Regions from separate parts of the Salinispora sp. H7-4 genome, predicted to be linked through region 2. Evidence: riboswitches for the same ligand, from Rfam matches in the RefSeq annotation. Region 2 holds a riboswitch; the other holds the start of a gene.

Region 1 (3,391 bases), 220 kb from region 2:
CAACCCGGTCCCGGCCAGCTGTCAAAGATCGCAGAGTTGGCCGACCGCGTCCCCGAGGTCAGTGAGTGCCACCGGATCTCCGGCGAGGACTGCTTCCTCCTCAAGGTGCACGTAGCCGCCGTGGACGCCCTGGCGGCGGTCCTCGACCAGTTCCTGCTCCACGGCCAGACCACCAGTTCCTTCATCGTCGCCACCCCGGTGGCACCCCGCACCCCCGGACGAAGCTAGCTCCCGCCCGAGGCGCCCGAACCCGGGGGCCCTACCGGTGTTGGGGCCGAGTAACCGTCGTCATCGGGGTGCGGTGGCGTCAGCGCCTGCCGTGCCGCCCGCACCGCGTTACGGAACACCATCGCCACCGTCGTCGGACCGACCCCGCCGACACGGGGAGTCATCGCCCCCGCCACCGTCGCGCACGCCTCGTCCACGTCCGGCAGCAGCCGCCGCCCCGCGTACCGCACCCCACCACCGACGACAACCGCTCCCGGGCGCAGGTGCTCCGGGCGTACGAGACCCGGCACCCCCGCCGCCGCCACCAGGATCTCCGCCCGGCGGGTGTACCGCGGCCAATCCGTCACGCCGGTGTGCACCACCGTCACCGCGGCGTTCGCCGTCGGCCGCTTCTGCGCCAGCAACATCGCCAGCGGACGCCCCAACGTGGCACCCCGGCCCAGCACCACCACCTCCCGGCCGGCCACCGGCACCCCGTGGTACGCCAGCAACGCCTCGATTCCCGCCGGCGTACACGGTGCCGGTCCCGGCAGCCCCAACGCCAGCCGGCCCAGGTTCACCGGGTGCATCCCGTCCACGTCCTTCTCCGGATCCAGCGCCTGCATCGCCCGGTCGAAGTCCAGGTGCCGGGGAACGGGGTGCTGCACCAACACGCCGTGCACCGCCGGGTCCGCACTCAACTGCGTCACCACTGCCTGTAGGTCCGCCTGCGACGCCGACTCCGGCAGCTGCACGTGTGGGGAGGCAAACCCCAACCGCATGGCCTGCCGCTGCTTGATCCGGATGTATCCGACGCTCGCGTCGTCGTCGCCCACCAGCACCGTGGCCAGGGCCGGGGTCATCCCGGCCGCCCGCAGCTGCGTGACCTCCTGCGCCACCTCGGCCAGGATCTGCTCTGCTACCGGTCCACCCGGCAGTGACCGGGCGACCGCAAACGACGTGGACATGGCTCACCTCGCCCCACGGAAGGCCCAGGCGGTCGACCCTCCGCGACGAGCTCCCTGATGGTCATTCCATCCTCGGTGCCGCCAGTCGCGTCGACTTCAGCCTGCCACAGCCCGCCCAGGGTGAGCCAGCCCTGACCCGCCGCCACGGCACTACGCTGACGAGCGTGCACATCCGTCCGATCCCCCTGGCCGGTGCGATCGTGATGCGTCTGGTGGAGGAGCCCGATGCGGGGCCGCTGACCGAGGCATACCTTGTCAATCGTGAGTACCTCCAGCCGTGGGCGCCACGGCGGGCGGATGCCTACTTCACGACGGAGGGGCAGCCGAGTCGGGCGCGCGTGTAGCGGAGGAACAGGTTGCCCTGCTCGTCGAGGAGGGACCGGTGGAGCTGCCACTGCCCGCCCGCGGGCTGCCCCGCCGGACCGGCGGTGATCCGCGGGCCGGCCACCGCCGGTAGCTGCGGCGTGATCGTCATGCAGATCTCGTCGAGCAGGTCCGCCTGGGCCAGCTGGCCGGCCAGTGCGGGGCCACCTTCGCAGACGATGCGTCGGTGCCCCCGCTGTCGAAGCAGCTGGATCGCCTGGTCGAGGTCGACGTCGTAGTCGCCGGCGACCAGGAGTTCGGCGGCTTCGGCTACCGCCGTGCTGGCCTCGGCCGCCGCAGCGGCGGGGATGATCAGGATCGGTCGTGGCTGGCGATGACCTGCGGTACTGGGCTGGAACAACGGGCCATTCAGGTCGAGGTCGAGGCTGCGGGTGACAACCGCGACGGCCGGATAGGACGCTAGGCCGTTGGCTCGTCGACGGGCGATCTCGGGAGCCGACAGGGCGGTCTGCCCGTACCGCTCGGCGCGGACCGTGCCCGCGCCCAGCAGTAACAGGTCGGCGTCTCGTTTGATCAGGCGATAGACCCGCTGGTCACCGCTGCTGGTCAGGGCGGTGCTGGAACCCTCCACCGCCGCGAGACCGTCGATGCTCGACACCGCGACGAGGCGTACGTGACCCTCGGTGGGGGAGGGCAGCGCGTAGCGTTCGTGGAGTTCGTCTTCGTCCAGGTCGATCAGTCCGGCGGCCGGCCACATGTCGCGGATCCGAGAACCGGCGGCGGGCGGCGGCGGGCCCGCCAGCCGCCAGACCAGCTCGGCGAGCCGCTCGGTGAGAAGGGCAGGAAGGCCGATGCGGTCCGCGACTGCCGTGCCGCTGCTGCGGTGCTGTTCGGCATCGTGTCGGTGGCCCCGCACGAGGTACTCCCGGCCGGTGCGGTCCATGGCGTAGCCAAGGTGCTGGCCGTCGACGTCGCCCGAGACGGCGACCGCGTCAACACCGAGGTCCCGCTGCGTGTTGCCGATGCCACGATGACGGCGGCACTGGTCGACCCAGTGGGCCAGGAGTTCGAGCGGGCCATCCCCGTCGACGCCGTTGGCGAGGACGGCGGGCACGGTCGGCTTCGGCGGCCGATGGCTGATCGTGAGCAGCGTCGGTGGGCCGCCCCGGCGCCCGGTGACGCTGAGTTCTTCCAACACCGACAAGATCGAACTGCTCGGGTCCCGCTGGGCTGATGTCATACCTGACCGTTTCGCGCTGGTGGTGGCGTGCTGGTCTGACCCGACCAGCACCGGAGCTGCCCTGGTTGACGACTCATCCCTCTGGGCCCGCAGCGCTAGCGGGGCGGCGTGGTTCCCGTTTGGGGAACACCGTGTACGCGAGGGGCCAGAAGACGAGCCAGATCACCATCGCCAGGCTGAGCTGCCCGATCCACCCCCAGAGTTGCTGGGTCCGCTCGGCGTCGCCGACGAGGGCGATACCAGCGAGCAGAAGAGCGCAGGCAACAGCCCAGGCGAGCAGGCCCCGACCCCACTCGCGCCACTCGTGTCGGGTGCGCTCCGGCCCGTACTGGGGCGCCCGGGTCGGTGGTGGCCCGCCGGCGAACCGGTGTGCGAAGCGTACGTCGGCCCAGCGGACCATGCGGTGACCGAACGCCACGGAGAAACCGAGGTACGCCGCGGCGAGGCCGTGCGCGGCGGTGGCGGTCCCGCCGCGGCGGAGGTCGATCGTCGTGGCGGCAAGCAGGACGAGGTCGACCGTCGGAACCAACAGAAGCAGGATGGCGCCGACGCGGGGAAGGCGAAGCGGGTATCGGGCCAGCAGTCCGGCCGCGAGCAGCAGCCAGAAGGCCACCTCACAGGCGACGATCACCGCGATAAGCACCCCGGACCC
Region 2 (3,391 bases):
AGTTCCCCGCGTCGCTGCCGCCCGTCGATGGTGTCCCCGACCCGCAGGGCCGGGGAACTCTCTACCGGAGTAGCTGGTCCGAGGACACCACCGTGCGCTGACACCTCCGATCGAGGCGCCGGCGGGCTAGCCGAGGTCGATGGCGGGATAGAGGGGGAAACCGGTGAGCAGGTCGCTGGCCTGCTTGCCGACCCGGTCGGCGACGTCCGGGTCCAGCACGTACTTCGCCTTCGACGGGGTGCCGTCGGCGTTCGTCCCGGGTGCGGTCCGGCTCAGGACGGTGTGGATCAGCTCGGCAGTGGCGTCCAGCTCGGCGGTGCCGAAGCCGCGGGTGGTCAACGCCGGCGTACCAACCCGGATCCCGGAGGTGTACCAGGCGCCGTTCGGGTCCTGCGGGATCGCGTTGCGGTTGGTGACGATGCCCGAGTCGAGGAGCGCCTGCTCGGCCTGCCGGCCGGTGAGCCCGTACCCGGTCACGTCGATCAGCGCCAGGTGGTTGTCGGTCCCGCCGGTGACCAGCTTCGCGCCCCGACGCTGCAACCCGTCGGCCAGGGCCTGGGCGTTGGCGACGATGCGCCCGGCGTAGTCGACGAAGTCGGGACGCCGCGCCTCGGCGAGCGCGACCGCCTTGGCCGCCATCACCTGCGGCAGCGGGCCGCCGAGCACCATCGGGCAGCCCCGGTCGACCTGCCCGGCGAGTTCCGGACCGCAGAGCACCAGGCCGCCACGGGGCCCGCGCAGCGACTTGTGCGTGGTGGAGGTCACGATGTGCGCATGTGGAACCGGGTCGAAGTCACCGGTGAAGACCTTGCCGGCGACCAGCCCGGCGAAGTGGGCCATGTCCACCATGAAGGTGGCACCGACCGAGTCGGCGATCTCCCGCAGGATCCGGAAGTTGACCTTCCGGGGGTACGCCGAGTAGCCGCCGACGAGGATCAGCGGCTTGAACTCGCGAGCGGCCTCGGCGACCCGGTCGTAGTCGATCAACCCGGTTTCCGGGTCGGTGCCGTAGCTGCGCTGGTCGAACATTTTGCCGGAGATGTTCGGCCGGAAGCCGTGGGTGAGGTGACCTCCCGCGTCCAGCGACATGCCCAGCATCCGCTGGTTGCCCAATTCCCGGCGCAAGGCGAACCAGTCGGCCTCGGTGAGGTCGTTGACATGTCGGGCCTGGGCGCGCTTGAGCGCCGGCGACTCGACCCGGTCGGCGAGGACCGCCCAGAAGGCGACCAGGTTGGCGTCGATCCCCGAGTGCGGCTGTACGTAGGCGTACGGTGCTCCGAACAACTCCCGGGCGTGCTCGGCGGCGAGCGCCTCGACGGTGTCGACGTTCTGGCAGCCGGCGTAGAAGCGACGGCCGACCGTACCTTCGGCGTACTTGTCGCTGAACCAGTTGCCCATGGCCAGCAGCGTCGCGGGGGAGGCGTAGTTCTCGCTGGCGATCAGCTTGAGCGACTCACGCTGGTCGGCCAGCTCGGCGCGGATGGCGGTGGCGACCCGCGGCTCGACGGCACCGATCACCTCGAGGGCGCTGCGATAGGCGGTGGACTCGGCGTTACCCGACATGTGACCTCCTGGTGAACGTTCCCGGTGGACGTGTGGAGGCCCAGGCGCTCGGCGTGCGTCCGCGTGGTGGGTCGTTCCCCGATGGTGCTCCATCCCAAATCGCGCCAGTCCCGACCCGAGGGGATCCTACCGGGTTCGCGGTGCGGCGCCCGGCCGACGTTCCTCCGCCGTGCCCGGCGGGGCAGCCCCGGATCGAAGATCGACGGCGGTGGGCAGCGCGGCTAGGATCGGCACATGGCGGGGCCGGGCGAGCGGGCGGACGGTCGGGGAAGTCTGCTCGCAATCAGTGATCTGCACGTGCGGCACGCGGAGAACCGGACGGTCGTCGAGCAGCTCCGCCCGGAGTCGGCAGCGGACTGGCTGCTGGTCGCCGGCGACGTGGGAGACACGGTTGCGCAGGTCGAATGGGCGCTGCGGCTGCTGGCTGCCCGGTTCGCGAAGGTGCTCTGGTCGCCCGGCAACCACGAGCTGTGGAGCCTGCCAGCCGACCCGGTGCCCCTGCGCGGCGCCGCCCGCTACGCCCACCTGGTCGAGCTCTGCCGGGAGCTCGGTGTCGTCACACCGGAGGACCCGTACCCGGTCTGGGAGGGGCCCGGCGGCCCGGTCACCGTGGCACCGCTGTTCCTGCTCTACGACTACAGCTGGCGCCCCGAGGGCCTCGACACGTCGCAGGCGGCGCTCGCCGAGGCGTACCGGACCGGGATCGTCTGCACCGATGAGTACCTGCTGCACCCCGACCCGTACGAGAGCCGGTCGGCCTGGTGCGCCGCCCGGGTCGCCGGGACGGCCCGGCGGCTGGCGGAGCGGGACCCGGCGCTGCCGACGGTCCTGATGAACCACTGGCCGCTGCGTCGTGAGCCCACCCGCATTCTCCGCTATCCGATCTTCGCGCAGTGGTGCGGCACCGAGGCGACGGCCGACTGGCATCGGCGTTTCGATGCGGCCGCGGTGGTCTATGGCCACCTCCACATCCCGCGCACCACCTGGTACGACGGGGTGCGCTTCGAGGAGGTGTCGGTGGGCTACCCCCGGGAGTGGCGGCGCCGGGGCGGGCCGTCGGGCCAGCCGCGCCGGATCCTGCCGGCGCCGGCCGGGTCGCCACCGACCGCCTGGTAGCCGTTCCTTCGCCGGGCGCTGTCGGATCCGTGCCGCTGGCGATGCGCGTCCGACCCGGTGTGCGCGGCGGATCACGGCTACGGTGTGGGCGTGGCGACGCCGGCCGAGCAGATCCGGGTGGGACGGCGGCTGGTCCGCGTCTCCAACCCGGACAAGCCCTACTTCTCCGAGTTGGGGCTGACCAAACTCGATGTGGTGCGCTATTTCCTGGCGGTCGGCGAGGGCATCCTGCGCGCCCTGCGGGACCGGCCGACGATGCTCGAGCGGTGGCCGCGCGGCGTCTTCACCGGTGCCAAGATCGCGACGCGGGCGGACAACCGCGGGGACGCCTTCTTCCAGAAGCGGCTGCCGGCGGGCGCTCCCGACTGGGTTCGCACCGCGCACCTGACGTTCCCGAGCGGTCGCAGCGCGGACGAGCTCGCGCCGAGTGAGCTGGCCGTGGTGGCCTGGGCGGTCAACCTCGGCACGCTCCGGTTCCACCCGTGGCCGGTGTCCCGACCTGATGTCGAGCGACCAGACCAGCTCCGCATCGACCTGGATCCGCTACCCGGGGTCGGGTTCGACCAGGTGGTCCCGGTGGCGCACGAGGTCCGCGCGTTCCTCGACGAGCTCGGGCTGGTGGGCTACCCGAAGACCACCGGGGGACGAGGGTTGCACGTCTACCTCACCATCGAGCCACGGTGGGGCTTCGGTGACTGCCGCCGGGCGGTGC

Evidence for each region. A riboswitch is a leader RNA that binds a small molecule or an ion and turns the genes downstream of it on or off. The one in region 2 is predicted to bind ZMP and ZTP.
Region 1: linked by a shared signal. The riboswitch ahead of H0524_RS00660 (bifunctional 5,10-methylenetetrahydrofolate dehydrogenase/5,10-methenyltetrahydrofolate cyclohydrolase) and the one ahead of H0524_RS01650 (glycine hydroxymethyltransferase) in region 2 are both predicted to bind ZMP and ZTP.

The regions. Positions count from the first base shown of each region.
Region 1 covers NZ_JABZED010000002.1:124,403-127,793, reverse strand. Annotated here, with positions in the region: gene H0524_RS00665 (Lrp/AsnC family transcriptional regulator) at 1-228, shown strand, start outside; gene H0524_RS00660 (bifunctional 5,10-methylenetetrahydrofolate dehydrogenase/5,10-methenyltetrahydrofolate cyclohydrolase) at 225-1,175, opposite strand; ZMP/ZTP riboswitch at 1,191-1,274, opposite strand; partial or broken gene H0524_RS24385 (GNAT family N-acetyltransferase) at 1,340-1,513, shown strand; gene H0524_RS00655 (dihydrofolate reductase family protein) at 1,477-2,739, opposite strand; gene H0524_RS00650 (hypothetical protein) at 2,813-3,382, opposite strand.
Region 2 covers NZ_JABZED010000002.1:342,970-346,360, reverse strand. Annotated here, with positions in the region: gene H0524_RS01655 (DedA family protein) at 1-101, shown strand, start outside; gene H0524_RS01650 (glycine hydroxymethyltransferase) at 127-1,563, opposite strand; ZMP/ZTP riboswitch at 1,595-1,685, opposite strand; gene H0524_RS01645 (metallophosphoesterase) at 1,798-2,679, shown strand; gene H0524_RS01640 (DNA polymerase domain-containing protein) at 2,770-3,391, shown strand, end outside.